3 regions of the Pseudarthrobacter leeuwenhoeki genome follow, and region 1 is predicted to be linked to each of the others. Evidence: riboswitches for the same ligand, from Rfam matches in the RefSeq annotation. Region 1 holds a riboswitch; each other region holds the start of a gene.
What was found. A riboswitch is a leader RNA that binds a small molecule or an ion and turns the genes downstream of it on or off. The one in region 1 is predicted to bind cyclic di-AMP.
Positions count from the first base shown of each region.

Region 2: it holds a riboswitch for cyclic di-AMP, as region 1 does, so the genes downstream of both, ACZYX4_RS10235 (aggregation-promoting factor C-terminal-like domain-containing protein) here and ACZYX4_RS05605 (NlpC/P60 family protein) in region 1, are expected to answer to the same signal.
Region 3: it holds a riboswitch for cyclic di-AMP, as region 1 does, so the genes downstream of both, ACZYX4_RS16385 (C40 family peptidase) here and ACZYX4_RS05605 (NlpC/P60 family protein) in region 1, are expected to answer to the same signal.

Region 1 covers NZ_JBVAYY010000005.1:48,968-54,162, reverse strand. The annotation lists gene ACZYX4_RS05625 (molybdopterin-binding protein) at 1-551, opposite strand, end outside; gene ACZYX4_RS05620 (DUF6457 domain-containing protein) at 548-835, opposite strand; gene mobA (molybdenum cofactor guanylyltransferase) at 832-1,545, opposite strand; gene ACZYX4_RS05610 (HNH endonuclease) at 1,604-2,104, opposite strand; gene ACZYX4_RS05605 (NlpC/P60 family protein) at 2,325-3,188, opposite strand; cyclic di-AMP (ydaO/yuaA leader) riboswitch at 3,498-3,667, opposite strand; gene ACZYX4_RS05600 (M23 family metallopeptidase) at 3,805-4,626, opposite strand; cyclic di-AMP (ydaO/yuaA leader) riboswitch at 4,631-4,843, opposite strand; gene ACZYX4_RS05595 (metal-dependent transcriptional regulator) at 4,988-5,195, opposite strand, start outside.
Region 2 covers NZ_JBVAYY010000009.1:166,352-171,546, forward strand. The annotation lists gene ACZYX4_RS10225 (phosphatase PAP2 family protein) at 1-722, shown strand, start outside; gene upp (uracil phosphoribosyltransferase) at 735-1,370, shown strand; gene ACZYX4_RS10235 (aggregation-promoting factor C-terminal-like domain-containing protein) at 1,449-2,219, opposite strand; cyclic di-AMP (ydaO/yuaA leader) riboswitch at 2,221-2,378, opposite strand; gene ACZYX4_RS10240 (sensor histidine kinase) at 2,482-4,119, opposite strand; gene ACZYX4_RS10245 (response regulator transcription factor) at 4,123-4,863, opposite strand.
Region 3 covers NZ_JBVAYY010000022.1:32,656-37,850, forward strand. The annotation lists gene ACZYX4_RS16375 (DNA alkylation repair protein) at 146-796, shown strand; gene ACZYX4_RS16380 (hypothetical protein) at 1,225-1,527, opposite strand; cyclic di-AMP (ydaO/yuaA leader) riboswitch at 1,748-1,918, shown strand; gene ACZYX4_RS16385 (C40 family peptidase) at 1,923-2,672, shown strand; gene ACZYX4_RS16390 (dihydrofolate reductase family protein) at 2,730-3,317, opposite strand; gene ACZYX4_RS16395 (hypothetical protein) at 3,714-4,046, opposite strand; gene ACZYX4_RS16400 (MFS transporter) at 4,240-4,620, shown strand; gene ACZYX4_RS16405 (MFS transporter) at 4,602-5,195, shown strand, end outside.

The DNA.
Region 1 (5,195 bases):
TCGTGACCGGCGAGGGCCGCAAGGGCCAGGTGGGCGGGGTTGAGCAGGGCGCCGCCCTTTATCAGCACTTCGCCGGCGGCGGCTTCCTCGGCGGCTTTCCGGATGTGCTCGCCGTTTCGCGGCTCGCCGGGCTTCGCGCCGCCGCCAAGCTGCAGGACCGGCAACCCGTCCTCATCGGCGGCAATGGTGCCGCTTTCGCTCCGCAGCACGGCCTTCGCTCCGGGAGGAATCAGCCCGCCTGTGACGATGGGGCTCCCCTGGTGCGGAGCCAGCCGCTGGCCGGGCTCCGCCAGGATCCATGGTCCGCTGCCGTTAACGGCCCAGCCGTCCATGGCAGAGGAGGCGTAGTGCGGCATGTCCACCAGCGCTTCCACGTCGGCGGCGAGTTTGCGCCCCAGCGCGTCTCGAAGCGGCACGGGCGCGGCGGGGATGGGGGTCGCGCAGTCGAACGCACGCTGCCGGGCTTCCTGCCAGGTGTGCGCGAGGTGCCGATGGGGCGCAGGCTCATCCCCCGCGGCAGCTGCATTGCCGTGAGGGGGTGCAGGTGTCATACTCCGGAGTCTTCGTTGGCTGCGTAGTCCCTGGCCAGTTTCCGTGCGACGCCCATCGCGGCCTGCATCGAGACGGCATCCGTGGCCTGGCCGGAGCCCGAAGCCAGTCCTGCCGCAAAGCCGGCAATGAACGTTGTCAACGGCGCGGCAGGGCGCACCACGGAGTGGGCCGCCACCCCGGCCAGGGACAGGATCTCGTTCACGTCAACCTCGACGTCTTCCAGTTCCAGGGCCTGAAGCAGGGCCCGGCACCAGTCCTCGAGTGTTTCATCCTGGCTTTTCACCGTTTGCCTCCAAAGTCGAGTTCAGCGGGGGGAAACCCGGGCCGGAGGCCCGGTCCATGGCTGTCGCGGTGATGGCCGTCGACGCGAGGGCCGCCAGACGGGCCGGTCACACCCAACAAGGAGGCATCGTCCCAAGTATCAACATCATCCGTAGACCCCCTGGGGACGCTCACTTCCCGCACCTCCAGCCTAGCAAGAAGGGCGAATACCGAGGCGTTTTCGAGCGCGCCGCGGTGCCTGGCGTCGGCCACGCACCGCCGAAGCGCAGCCGAGCCATACAGGCCAAGGAGGGGCTGCCGGCGCCCGTCAGCAGAGACTGCCATCAGCCCGTCGCCCGGGGGGGCTTCCGCAGCGGCGTCCAGCAGTCTTCCGACGGCGGCGCCCGCCCGGGGCATGTCGACGGCGAGGACCAGGGTCAGCGGTGCCGCGGCAGGAACGCGGGGATGGCGGCTGCGGTGCCGGTCCAGGGCCGAGAGCCCGGCGGCGACGGCGGCCGCGGGTCCGGCGAACGCCGGCTCCTCCCGGCAGCTCAGCACCCCCTCGGGCAGGGTTCCCGGGTCCGGCCCGACGACGGCGACGGCGGCCGCACCGCGCGCGGCCTGCAGGGCGCGCTCCAGGAGGGTGACGCCGTCGTGCATCAGACCCGATTTGGGCACGCCTCCCAACCGGGACGACCGGCCCCCGGCAAGAATGACAGCGTCGAATTCCACCGGTCCAGCCTAACTGGCTATGGGTGCTGTCCGGGCGCAGCGGCCGGGGTGCGCCGTGTCAAGCGGCGGATTCCGGCAGGAGGAAAGGGTCCCAGGCAGGCGTCGGCTTCTCCAGCTCCTTGATTTGCCAGGTCGTGCCCTTGGGCGGCGCGGGGCTGAAGCCGAGCTTCCACCCCATTTCCCCCGGGGTGTGGTCACCTTTGGCGTTGTTGCACCGCAGGCAGGCAGCGACGAGGTTTTCCCAGGACTCCGCACCGCCCCTGGATTTGGGCTGGACATGATCGATGGTGTGGGCGGCTTTGCCGCAATAGGCGCAGCGGTGTCCGTCCCGGCGGAGCACCCCGCGGCGGCTCACCGCCGTCACGGTGTTATACCGGGGCCTGATGTATCGATTCAACAGAATCACCGACGGACGGCCCAGGACGTCGTGCGGCCCGACGACGGGATCGCCGCCTTCCGCCACGACACTGGCCTTTCCGGCCAGCACAAGGACGAGCGCCCGGCGGAAGGTCACAACCGCCAGCGGTTCATATCCAGCATTCAGAACGAGTGTGCGCATCCGCATACCTCTTCACGGCCGCACCCGCCAGGGGCACGAGGGCCGGCTGCCCTCTGCATGGTCGGGCTATGGATCGACAAAACAAGAGTAAACACGGGGATGCCAATTCACCGAATCTTTTTTCCCGCCCCGACCCGCATCCGCTGAAGTTCACGTTCTGGCAACGCAAAGGACCCCTGCCCAATGGCAGGGGTCCCCGGTGTTGCTTACAGCTGTTGTCCTAGCCGACGCGGATGAAGACCGGGCCGGAGCCGACGTTGACGCTCTGCAGGGACGTGGTTCCGCCGTTCCATCCGCCGTGAACAGCCTTGCCGTTACCGACATAAACAGCGATGTGGGCCAGGCCCGCGCCGCCGTTCGCGTAGTAGGCGAGGTCGCCCGGCTGTGCCGCGGCGGCGCTCACAGTGCGGCCGAGGGCCAGGTAACCTGCCGGCCAGCCGTGGAAGTTGATGCCCGCGGCAGCCAGCGAGTTCGTGGCGAGCCTGGTGCAGTCCTGGCCAACACCGAGCTGGGCGTAAGCGGCAGCAGCGATCGTGGCGCCCTTGACGCCGGCGGCGGCCGGAGCCGGGGTGCTGGCGGCCGGAGCAACCTTGGCAGCCGGAGCAGCCTTGGCCGGGGCAGCCGGAGCAGCCTTGGCCGGGGCAGCCGGAGCAGCCTTGGGGGCGGGGGCAGCCGGGGCTGCGGGGGCAGCCGGGGCTGCGACCTTGGTGCTGGCGGTCTTGGCCGGGTTGGCTGTGGAAGCCTCCTGGACCTTCACAACAGGCTTCGGGGCCTCGACGACGGGAGCCGGGGTGGTGGTGACAGCCGGCTTCTCGAAGGAGATCGCGATGGTCGAAGCAGCCGAGATGGTCGCCGGGGCGGCTGACTGGACTTCGAGGGTGGAAGCGGAGGTGGAATCGCGCTGAACGTTGGCCTCAGCAGCGTTGGCTCCGATACCGCTGGTCAGGACGAGACCGGAGGCAGCAGCGATAACCGCGGCCTGGCGACCCATGCCGCCGGCGTTGTCGCCGAGGGATTTGGCAATAGCGGCCAGTGAGCTGGTCTTGGTGACCTCGGCGCGGTGCCGTGCGTTTGCACTAGTCATTAAGTTCTCTCTTTCGTGATCCTGGGTCCGCGCTTTTAGGGCGCGGGCTGAGGACGCTCCGGCATCTTGGGGGTACGCCGGATCGCCCCGAAATGGGTTACTTAGCGAAGGGTGTACTGCGAAGACGCGCCAATAGCGGGAACTGCTTGCAGGTGCATGGCCTGCGGGCCGGACTCAGCAGAGATCGAGTCGGCGGTGTGAGATCCGTTCCGGGCACCAAAAAGGGCAACACGGAGGTTGGATTTCAGCGGGCTCGTAAGAGCCGCGCAAGCGCGGTGACGCGCAGCATTGTGGCGTGAAGACACGAAAGTAGCCTCTCCCAATGCCTGCGAGGTGAGCTGTCGGATTCGGATGGGAGTCACCCGGCCGCGCTGCTTCCTGGGAAGCTTTGCGACTTAACCCCAAGGCCTTCTTTCGAAGGCCAAAATTGGTTCCCCCGCCCCTGCCAGACGATGTAATGCGAACGGACCTTGAGCGGTGGCAGAGCTAGGCAATCCACTCAAGAGCGCCAACTTCGGAAAAGTTGGCGTGGGACAAACGGTACAGCAGTTGGGGCTCTATGTCACATTCAGATCACGGAGTGCCGTGAGAATGCGAGAGTGTCCCATCAGCTCGGTTACAGCCAGCCGGTCGGGTCGACGACTTCGCCGTTGACCATGACCTCGAAGTGAAGGTGGCAGCCCGTGGAGGCGCCCGTGGTGCCGCTCATCGCCACGACAGAGCCGCGGTCGACCTGCTGGCCCACCTGGACGCCGGCGGAGGACAAGTGGTTATAGGTGGTCTCCAAGCCGTTGCCGTGGTCAATCACCACACGGTTTCCGCCGCCGTAGGGATGCCATCCTGTGAAGGTCACGGTGCCACTTGCGGCCGCAATGACGTCGGTGCCGCATTGGACCGAAAAGTCCTGGCCGCGGTGGAACTCCCCGGAGCCGCCGGTGATGGGGCTGACGCGGTATCCGAAGGGGGACGACTTCTTCAGCTCTACCAAGGGCGCCCCGAGGCTGCCCGAGGAGGCTGCAGGGGCAATGGAGCCGGCCGACTGGGCGCTCAGCAGCTGCTTAAGCTTGCCGTCCGGGTCATTCCGGGTGGTGACGGCGGTGCGGTTGAAGTCAATTTTGACGTCGGCGGCGGTGATATCCGGCTGGACTGCGGCAGGGATGACTGCGGCCGTTGACCCGGTGTCTGTGGCCATAACAGGGCTCGTGGCGGGGACGGTGACGGTAAGGACCAGTCCCGTGGCAGCCAGTGCGATGCCGGCCTTTTGCCCCACGCCACTGGCGGCGGCGAAGTCCGTTACCTGGCGGAACGGGCTGCGGCGGTCTCTGCGTTCATCGCGGAGCGCGTCACGGGGCCGGTCCGCGGGTGTGGCGGCGGCCGGACGCGGCTCCGGAGCGGGACCTGTCGCACGGCGGCGGCCCCTGTCGATCTGGGTGGTCAAAAAAGGTTCCTCTCTGGAGAGCCTGCGGAGTTAGCTGTCGGATTCGGGTCAGAGAGATCAAAGACCCGGTCCGCCGTGACAAGCATCCAGGCACAGAGGTATCAAAGTAGTTCCTCGATGGAGTTGCTTGCCGCTGACGGACTTCACCCCAAGGCTGCTGAACAGCCGGAAGTGGTTCCCCCGCCCCTGCCAGAAGGTGATTCTGCAACTGATCCGCTGGCAGAGCTCGGCTCGGATCAGATAACGGTTTGGTATCGGTACTAGTGTCCAACTATAGGCGATTAAGCCGTCCAGTGATAAATCCGTTATCTACCTGTGCACAACTCATGGGAGGTCCCACGAGCTGCCCGGTGAGCGCTCGTTAACCGACGGTCACAAAAACGTGGCCCGCCACCTCGGGCGGGAGCTCCAGGGCGCCTTCGATGTCGGGCACTCGCACCGAGATGTACTCCCCCACGCGCTCCAGCGAAACCAGTGCGCCGGGGCGGATGCCGCCCTCATCAAGCTGGACGAGCAGTTCCGGTTCGACCTGGATGGGCTCGGCGAGCCGGTTGATCCTGACCCGGGAA
Region 2 (5,195 bases), on a different contig from region 1:
GTGCCGAGGTCTATGAGGACGTGGTGGATGACGCCGGCCTGGCGAACCTGGACAAGCCCACCTTGGGGTGGATGGAACAGCTCCGCAGCCCCGGCCTCGACTCGTTCGTCACGGCATTCACCAACGTCGGCGGCGGGGTCGGGATGCCCATCCTGGCCAGCATCCTCACCGCGTGGCTCATCTGGACCAGCCGTACCTGGCGGCCCTTGATCCTGATCGGAGGTGCCGCAGCAGTCTCCGTGACCGCTACATCGCTGGGCAAGACACTGGTCGGCAGAACCCGCCCGGACCACTCCGACGCCGTCCCGCCCTACGAATCCTCGCCGTCGTTTCCGAGCGGCCACACGCTCAACACCACGGTAGTGATCGGGCTCGTGGTCTACCTGGCTTGTCTGCAGATCCAGGGCAGCGTAGCGCGGGTAAGCCTGATAGTGGCGGGTGCGTCCTTCATCTTCGCGATGGGCATGAGCAGGGTCTATCTGGGCCACCACTGGATGACCGATGTGATCATCGGATGGGTGCTGGGGCTGGCCTGGGTCGGCATCGTGATTCTGGCACACCGGCTCTTCCACGTGATCCGGCACCGGGAACACGCCGGCCCCGCACCCACCTTCGACAACCCCGCGCACCTGCACGACGGCGCCGCCCCCGGCAGTGCTCCAGGGGACAAGGGCGACGTCGGCGCCCGTGGCCCCACGGGCGGCCCCCCAGCCGCCGGGTGATAGTTTTGACCCATGCGCACTTTCGTTGTGGACCACCCGCTGGTCGCCCATAAGCTCACCGTTCTGCGGGACAAGAACACCCCGTCCCCGGTCTTCCGCCAGCTCACCGAGGAACTCGTCACGCTCCTGGCGTACGAGGCCACCCGCGACGTCCGCACCGAACCGGTGACCATCGAGACGCCGGTCAGCACCACCATTGGCACCGCATTTACCAAGCCCACCCCGCTGGTGGTTCCCATCCTCCGGGCCGGACTCGGCATGCTCGAGGGCATGACCAAGCTGGTCCCCACGGCCGAGGTCGGGTTCCTGGGCATGGCCCGCGATGAAGAGACCCTGGACATCATCACCTACGCGGAGCGTCTCCCCGAGGACCTTACCGACCGTCAGATCTTCGTCCTGGACCCCATGCTCGCGACCGGCGGCACGCTGCGCGAGGCCATCAAGTTCCTCTTTAAGCGCGGCGCTTCCGACGTCACCTGCATCTGCCTGCTGGCCGCCCCGGAAGGCCTGGCGAAGCTGGAGGAGGAGCTTGCCGACGCCAACGTGACGATCGTGCTCGCCTCGATCGACGAGAAGCTCAACGAGAAGTCCTACATCGTGCCGGGCCTGGGCGACGCCGGCGACCGCCTTTACGGCGTGGCCGGTTAAGTCAGCCGAACGGCACCGGACCTGCCCTGGTGGCCGGTTCGCGCGCGGCTCCGGCTGCTCGCTGGCTGTGCCAGGGGTTTAGTACCAGTTGTGGGCGTAGTGGAAGTTCAGGGCCCCACAGGGTGAGCCGTAGCGGTCCTTGACGTACTCCAGACCCCAGTTGATCTGGGTCCGGTAGTTCGTCCGGTAGTCCGCGCCCGCGCTGGCCATCTTCTCGGCCGGCAGCGACTGGACCACACCGTAGGCGCCGCTGCTCGGGTTCGTGGCGGTCGTCTCCCAATCCGATTCCTTGGTCCAGAGCTTCATGAGGCACGGCATCTGGCTCGGGGCCCAGCCATAGGAGCCCAACTGGCTCGCCGCGTACGCCTGGGCGCCGGCAGGGTCATCGATGGCAACGGGGGCCGGTGCAGGTGCCGGCACAGTCGCAGGTGCCGGGGCGGGCTCGGGAGCGGGGGCCGGGACAGCTGCCGGGGCCGGTGCTTCGGCCGGCGCGACCTCGGCCGGCTGGGCCGCGGCGTCGCCGGTGCCGGTGACGGCCTCACTCTCGACCCGGACACGCTCAAAATCAAGGTGCGTCAGCGGATCCGCCGAGGCGGCTGCCTGCGTGGAACTGCCGGCGTCGGCATTGCGCGCGGCCGTCTCGGACGCCTGGCCGGCGGCGCCGGCCCCCACGATCATCGCGCAGGCGGCAACAACAACGGCCGCCCGGCGGCCGGTCGAACCGGCGTGGCGGGCAAACCGGGCCAAGGCTGAAGCGGGCCTGGCCGGCTCGGCGCCGTGGCCCGACAGCTTGGAGCCGGTTGAGTTTGCGGCGTCGTCAGGGCCCGATTGTGCCTTGGAGTTAGTCATGAGTGCCTCTCAACGCCTGCGGAGTTAGCTGTCGGGTTCGGATGAGGTCACCCGGCCGCACGGAATCTCACGTGTCGGCTTCACCCCAAGGGCGCAATGTGCAAAAAATGCCCGGGAACTCTGGGTCCCCCGCCTCTGCCTGTCCAGCGGAATCCGGGAGGCGGCAGAGCGTGGCGTACATCCGGACATGCGGCCCCAGTGATGGCCGCACTTAAAAACCGTACAGGAGTTGAACAGACAAGTTACAGTTTGGTAACAAGCATCACTGCGTCGGCGGGGCGGCTTGCGCCCTGACCAGCGACGGCTTGACTTCGGGCGGCGCCGGAGCCTCCGGCAGCCGAACGGTGAACTCGGTCCGGCCGGGCACCGAGGCCACACTGACAGTCCCGCCATGGGCCTCGACAATCGACTGCACGATCGACAATCCCAGCCCGCTGGTGCCCTCGGTGGAGGCCGTCGTTGCAGGGGGCGTTGTTGTGGCGCCCCCTGAGGATGCCCCGGGCGGCCGCGGCGGGTGCAGCGGACGCCGCGGAAGGGCCCTGCCGGTTGCCGGCGTCGTGAGTGCTGCCGGATTCTTGCGGGAAGCGTCCGCGCGCGTGAAGCGGGCAAAGACACGGTCCACGAACCCGGGGGCAATCCCGGGGCCGTTGTCCGTCACGGTCACCTCGGCATGTCCGTCCGGGGATCGCTTCACACCGGTCACCACGGTCGTGCCGGGGCCCGTGTGTTTGCGCGCGTTGGAGAGCAGGTTGACCAGCACCTGATGCAGCTGGCTCGCGTCCCCGCGAACCACCACAGGCTCTTCCGGGAGCTCCAAGTGCCAGACCCGGTCCGGGGCCATGACCTTCTCGTCACTGACCGTCTCGATGGCCAACTGGGTGAGATCCACGTCGCTGAGCTTGAGCGGCTGGCCCTCATCCAGCCGCGCGAGCAGGAGCAGATCCTCCACCAGGGTCGTCATACGTTCGGACTGGCTCTGCACCCGGGCCAGGGACTTCTGGCCGTCGGGGGTGAAATGTTCGGTCATCCGCATCAGCTCGGTATAGCCGCGGATGGCGGTCAGGGGAGTACGCAGTTCGTGCGAGGCATCCGCGACGAACTGGCGGACCTTCATCTCGCTCTTCTGCCGAGCTTCCAGGGCATTGGAGACGTTGTCCAGCATCATGTTCAGGGCATGGCCCACGCTGCCCACCTCGGTTTCCGGATGCGCTGCGGACGCCGGCACCCGCACAGCAAGTCCCACCTCTCCGGCGTCGAGCGGCAGCCGCGCAACCTGCGTTGCCACCTCGGAGAGCTGATCGAGCGGCTTCATGGTCCGGCGGATCAGTGCCGTCCCGGCCAGTCCGATGACCAGGAGCCCGCCGGCGGACACGAGCACCATGGTCCAGACCATGGTGGCAAGCGTGGTCTGCTTCTCCGCGAGCGGCAGGCCGGTGACGATCACGTCGCCGCCCGCCTCGGCGGCAACCAGCCGGTAGGCTCCGGCGGACAGGGTCCGGTCCACCGGCTCGAGCCACGGGGTGAGCTCCAGGAGCACTTCGTCGTCTTCGTCGGTGAGGGATTCCCGGGTGGCGTCCTCGGAGAGGAAGCCGGCGCTGCGGACCGAATCGTCATGGATTCGCGCGTTCAGGGTGCCGATGGCCAGGCCCCGCGCCTCAAGGGGGTCGGAGCGGCCGGAGCGGCCGGACTCGCGGGCACGGACCGCTGCCTGCTGCAGCTGGGTGTCGAGCTGTCTGGTCAGGAAGAAGTCCATCGAGGCATAGCTGACGATACCGACGGCCCCGCAGATCGCAACGAGCAGGGCCATGGCGACGAGGACAAGCCGGGTGCGCAGGTGCCAGGTGGACGGGGTGCGCCAGTTGAGTCCGGAGGGGCGGATCTCGGCAGGGCCTGCAGGCACGGATCAGTCCGCCGGTTTCAGGACGTAGCCGGCGCCGCGCACCGTGTGGATCATGGGCGGGTGGCTGGCGTCGACCTTCTTGCGGAGGTAGGAGATGTAGAGCTCCACAATGTTGGCCTGCCCGCCGAAGTCGTAGTCCCAGACCCGGTCCAGGATCTGGGCCTTGCTGACGACCCGTTTCGGGTTCTCCATGAGGTAGCGCAGCAGCTCGAACTGGGTGGCCGTGAGGTGCAGTTCTTCGCCTGCGCGCCGAACCTCCCTCGTGTCGACGTTCAGGACGAGGTCCCCGACGACGAGTTCGGCGGTATCCATCGCAGCCACTCCGGAACGCTGGACCAGCCGGTGCAACCGCAGCAGCACTTCTTCCATGCTGAACGGTTTGGTCACGTAGTCATCCCCGCCCGCTGCCAGCCCGGTGATGCGGTCCTGGACGGCGTCCTTTGCTGTCAGGAACAAAGCAGGCACCTCCGGCGCGAAGGCGCGGATCCTCCCCAGCAGCTCAACGCCGTCGAATCCGGGAAGCATCACGTCGAGCACCAGCACGTCGGGGCGGAAATCCTTGGCGAGCTTCACGGCTTCGGGGCCGTCGGCTGCGACAGCAACAGACCATCCCGCCATCCGCAGCCCCATGCTCATGAGCTCGGAGAGACTGGGTTCGTCGTCCACGACCAGGGCCCGGATAGGAGAGCCATCCGGATGGCTGAGCCGGGGGAGATTATTGGTCATGGAGTGCGAAGTGGCCATGGGACAACTCTCCGATCTGCCGGTTGTATGCGGCTTTGGGGATCCTGTGCGGCGCCTGTGAATCCCAGCCTAGCGAGCCGGACATCCCCCGGACCGGCGGTGGGACCGCTTTTTTCGTCGACCGGGGGTGACCGCCCTGTGGAACGCTGGACTTCTAATGCTAAGTAGGCGAAGGGTTTGCCCGCTTCGACTTACAGTGAATGATTCCGGGCAATCGGGAGGCTGGCGCGAATTAAGTTCGACGAACCGGCCAAGTTGGCGCCCGTTGACCAGGACGGGTGTTTTTTATTGACGGCTTGGAATTGTGATCTGCACTACAATTCCGCGTTCTG
Region 3 (5,195 bases), on a different contig from region 1:
AGCGGCACGTCCACTACCTTAACCAGTTCACCGCCCGGGAATATGTTGACCGGACTGAGGCTGTTAGCCGATTTGTCGTGACGGTCGGGAATGGTCGCTGGTTCGCTTCGGGAAAGGGTCCCGCTGCGTGCGGGAGAATGTCCCCATGAGCGATGCGGGCGATTTCATGGATTTCGCGCTTCAGCGTGAGTCGTCGTGGAGCCGCGCCGTGGACGCCGAAGCACGTTACGGCGGCGGGCACCGTTATTACGGTGCCTCCGTCGGAGCCGTGCGCGGAACGGTCCGAGATGCCCTCCGCCGCCACCCGGGGCTGACGCACGATGACATCACCGCCCTCAGCACCGAGTTGTGGGAGGTGCCCGTCTTCGAAAGCCGACTCGCCGGCGTCGTGCTGCTCCAATCCAGCGTCGGCCTGCTGACGAACCTGGACCTGACCCGGATCGAGGGCTTCGTGCGGAGCGCACGGCTGGGCGCCCTCGTCGATCCGCTCGCCATCGACGTCGTTGGTCCCCTGCTCGAGGGGCTCGACGTCGTCGGCAGGGTGCGCGCGGACAGTGTCCTGGACCGGTGGGTGCGGGATCCCGACGGCTGGCTGCGCCGTGCCGCCCTGCTGTCCCCGCTGCGCGTGCTCCGTGCCGGCGCGGGGGACTGGCCCCGGTTCGTGCGCCACGCCCGTCTCGTTCTGGCGTCTTCGCCGCAGCGGAACCACGAGGACGACGACGGCGCGATCGCCGCAGGGGCGGTTTCCCTCGTGCTCGCCGAGACGGCCAGACACCGCCCGGACCTGGGATTCTGACCCGGCGAATACTGCGCGGCATTGTCTCTTCACCCGGCTGCTGCTTTGCGGCGTTCGAATTCTATCTACCGTCAATTTTTCAGTCTCTATTCCCGTCGGCGGCTCATCTACCATCTCAACAAAATGGTCCGCGAGATAACGGGTTCAACAGTGCGGGTAACCACCAATTCCCGCAGACTGCCGTACCCGGATAAGCACCCCTTTTGGGTTCCGCCAGAGGCGCAGCAACAAACGGAGCAGCCCGGTCTGATGGCAGGAACAGTCCGCCCACGTATTCTCTGACGGCAACGCTGCACGGCAGTGTTGCCGTTCAAAGCGTTTGCCGTGGCAGTCCCCCCTATTATTTATTCCCGCGTCATATGTCTGTGGCGCAATCAAATGACGTCTGCAATAAGTCAAAGTTCCGCCGGAGATTCGGAATCGGAGGGTTACGCGGACCTGCTGCCGGGTCGGGATCCGGCCCGGCTTCCCGGCCGGCGTTCCACCACGGCATAGGCCTTTTCGTCGAAGAACTCCCAGTCGGTGACCACCATAAAGCCGAGTGCGTCCACGCGGTCGTTCAGGACGTGCACGTCGAAGCCACCGTCGCGAGGCTCAGCGTCCCAGGTGGAGACGTGGACTTCCCCGTTTTCCAGCACGAGCAGTTCGGTGTTGACACTGAAGTCCTCCGGCGGCTGAGTGCTCAGCTGGCAGATGGCGATGCAGTGCCTGATGGGGTCGGGACTGTTCATTTTCGGGCCTCCGCTTCGGGTGAACGGTGATGGCATCATCCTATGCCCGGGGCAGCGTCCGGCCAGTGCCCGGGCCGGTCGGCGTGCCTGTCAAAGCCCGCTCACCACAGTCTGCCGTTGCCTCGATGTGACACTCCGTGATCAGTCCGTTACCGTTGTTAGGTGCCTGTTGTTTCGAGACGGGCTCTCCCCAGCCGATTGCCTAACTCTGCCGCGGCCAGGGGATAACTCGCAGCAACGTCCGGCAGAGACGGGGAAACCAATTTTGACCCGCTGTTCTCCAGGGGTCTTGGGGTGAAGCCGCACGGCCCGTCATGATCGGGCCAGCGTGCGGCCGGGTGCCTCCCATCCGAATCCGACAGCTCACCTCGCAGGCATTGGGAGAGGCTCCTTTAATGACTTTTAGCAATACTCGTGCGCCCAAAAACGCCGACCTTCGCAGCAAACGCCGCACCGCCGGCACCATCGGCCGCCAGGCAGCCGTCCTCGTTGCCACTTCCGGAATGGTGCTCAGCGGCGCTTTGGCTGCGAACGCAGCCGATGCACCGACTGAGCTCGTCTCCGCACCGGCAGCATCCGTTGACGTCCAGGGCCAGGTCTCCGCGCCGGTCATGGCGGATTCCGCCGTCCAGATCACGTTCGAGCGCCCGGCCGTTGCGACTGCCCCGGCTCCCGTGGTCGAGGCACCCAAGCCCGTAGCTGCTCCGAAGGCCCCGGCAGCCAAGGCCCCGGCAGCACCCGCGCCGGCAGCACCCCCCGCTGCCGCCGCGAAGGCGACCGTGAAGGTCCAGGCCGCACCCGCCCCTGCCGCTGCCCCGGCAGCCGGTGGAGTGAACGCCACGCTGCTGGCCGTAGCGTACGGCCAGATCGGCATCACGCAGGACTGCACCGCGGTAGTGGAGAAGGGCCTGAACGCCGCCGGCATCCCGGTCGGTGACATTGGCCCGATGGCATTCATGAAGTATGGCAAAGTCGTCGCTGCTCCCCAGCCCGGCGACATCATTGTCCAGTCCGGCCACGTCGCCATCTACGCCGGCAACGGCCAGGCAATCAGCGGCGGAATGAACGGCGTCAACTCCACGATCACGCACCCGCTGTCCTGGCTGACCGCCACCGGCCCCGTGACGTTCGTCCGCGCCGGCTAGCAGGACCGCTTTCAGCACGTCGAAGGCCGGTCGATCGGTTGCCTTGGGGGCAGCTGATCACCGGCCTTCTGCGCGCCCGGCGTCCGGCTTCGTTGCATACCGCAGCAGCACGACGCCGTTGCCGAACGTCCGGCTCTCCAGCAGCCGCAGCGCCGTCATCGCATCCGTCCCCTGGAAAAGGGGCGTGCCCCGTCCGATCAGTACCGGGTGCACATAGATCCGGTACTCGTCGATCAGCCCGAGCCGCCTGAACGACGCGGACAGATTGGCGCCGCCCAGCGCCAGGTCACCGCCGGGCTGTTCCCTGAGCCTCGCGACGTCCTCGGCGACGACGTCGCGCACCACCTCGGTATTCCAGCCGGCCGACGCCAGGGTCCTGGAGTAGACGATTTTGGGCATGTCCCGCCAGATCCCCGCGAACTCGGTCATCGGGGCAGGGGTTGAGGGGTCCTCGTCCGCCGTCGGCCAGAAGCCGGCCATCAGCTCATAGGTGACGCGGCCGTCCAGGAAAGCGCCCATGGTCCGGAGCTCGTCGTTGAAGTGGCGGTGCAGTTCGTCATCGACCCGGTGCCAGCTCAGGTCCCGCTCCGGACCCTCAAAGAATCCGTCCAGGGATACCTGCATCATCAGAATGACCTTGCGCATGGCGGGCTCCCTCGCTTCACTGCGGGACGGGGTTCCAGCATACGCCGAGCCCGGCAGCCGCGGCAGGGGAGGGCAGTCCGATGCCGGAATCACGCAGGAGGACCTGGCCCAGCAGGACCGCAGAGATCCCTGTAGTTTTGGCGGATCAGTAGGCACCTATCTGCACTGCTTTTCGGTCCGAACGTCACCTTTGCATGGCGCGACGCGGTTCGAACGAAGCAGTCAATCAGCTACACGCTGAGCGCCTCGATCATGCCTACCGACGAACGGACGGACCTGCTCTCGCGCCACAGTCTGCGGTGGGTCACAGCGCACGATGTGATCTGGGACCCGCCAAATAGTCGCTTCAGCGCCGTCGTGCAAACTGCCCGTCGTCTTTCGTTGAACAGCCTGGACTCACGGGTAGGTCGGTATCGCGATGTACTGGTTAATGTTCGTGGACTGGAAGGTCGAGAACTTCAGTGTCGTTTGGTCGCCTGCCGGATCTCCGACCACGACGGTTTCATTGGGGGAATTCACGCCCAGCAATGCGTAGGCGTGGTTGGATACCAGCTTGCCGTCGTCGTTGGAGGTTCCAAGAGTTACGAGGCCGTTTGTGAAGTCCTGCTGCATCTGCGCAAAGCTCACGCCCGTCATCGGACCGCCGGGGTTGCGGTCGACGGCCACCTTGCCGGTGATGGCATAGCCGATGGCGCGAACGCTCGCCGGCCGGGTTACTGCACGTTTCATCGTTCAGGCTTTTTTTGGGCGAACCGCGTCAGTGTCGGGGTCCGCCGGGTCCGGGTCGTCGTAGCTGAGTCCCATATGCCAAGGCTACGCCCGCATCTGTTTCGGTCAAAAGGCCAGTTCCAGCGCCAGCGGTAGGATTCCCGGCACTGCCGCGACCCTGATCGGAGGGTCGGCGGAACTGCTCGACTTCCTGATCCCGCTCTGGGGCGGCACCCGGCTGGGCCTTGCGCCAAGCGCGATCGGAGCTCTTGTCGCCGTCGAGCTCGTCATCTCGGTGATCGCACGTCCAATTTCCGGTTGGCTGGTCGACACGCGGGTGCGGACGAGGGTCGCGGCAGCCGGCGCCCTGCTGCACGCGGTGAGCTGCATCGGCTACGCCCTCGCGACATCACTTCCAAGCGCCTTCGCCGCAGCTGGTGTAGGCGGTGTGGGCGGCGCGTTCTTCTGGATCGCCGCCCGGGCGCTCGCAGTCGAGGACCTTGACCGTGACTCCGGTTCCCTGGCCGGACTGCTGTCGTCCGAAGCGCTAGGATCGTGGTTTTCTGGATTCCAGCGATGGTCCTGCTGCAGCTGATCGGCTTCGGTGGGGTTTTCGGGACCCTCGCCGTTGTCTGTAGCGTCGCGGCGGTCCTGTTGCTCCGCGTGCCGCGGTTCCTGCCGCCACCGCAGGAGCGGCCACCGGGCGGGATCAGGGGCGATGGAAAGCGCCTCGCCCCGCTGCTGCTCGCCGCGCTGGTGACGGCAGTCGCCGAGGCTGGCGTGTCACTGCTTTTGCTGCTGCACCTGCAGAACGCGCTCGGACTCGAGGTTTACCAGATTGCACTGATCTACCTGCCCGGCGGCATCGTGCTCACCGTGATGCCCCGGGTCTTGCACGGCTTCGTTGAACGTCGTGGCCGACGTGCGGGATATGTCATCGCATCGGTCGCGTCGGCACTGACGGCGTCAGGTCTCGCCTTCACGCCCAGTCCGCTTGTGATCGCCGCACTCTGGGTACTGACCAGTGCCTCCTGGGCCATCTTGCTGCCGATCCAGCGGGCAGTTGTGGCCGAGGTGAACGGGCACCGGGTGGGCCGCGGGTTGAGCCTTCTGACCAACGCCGAGATGCTCGGCGCCGCGGCTGGGTCGCTGCTCGCAGGGCCGCTGTAT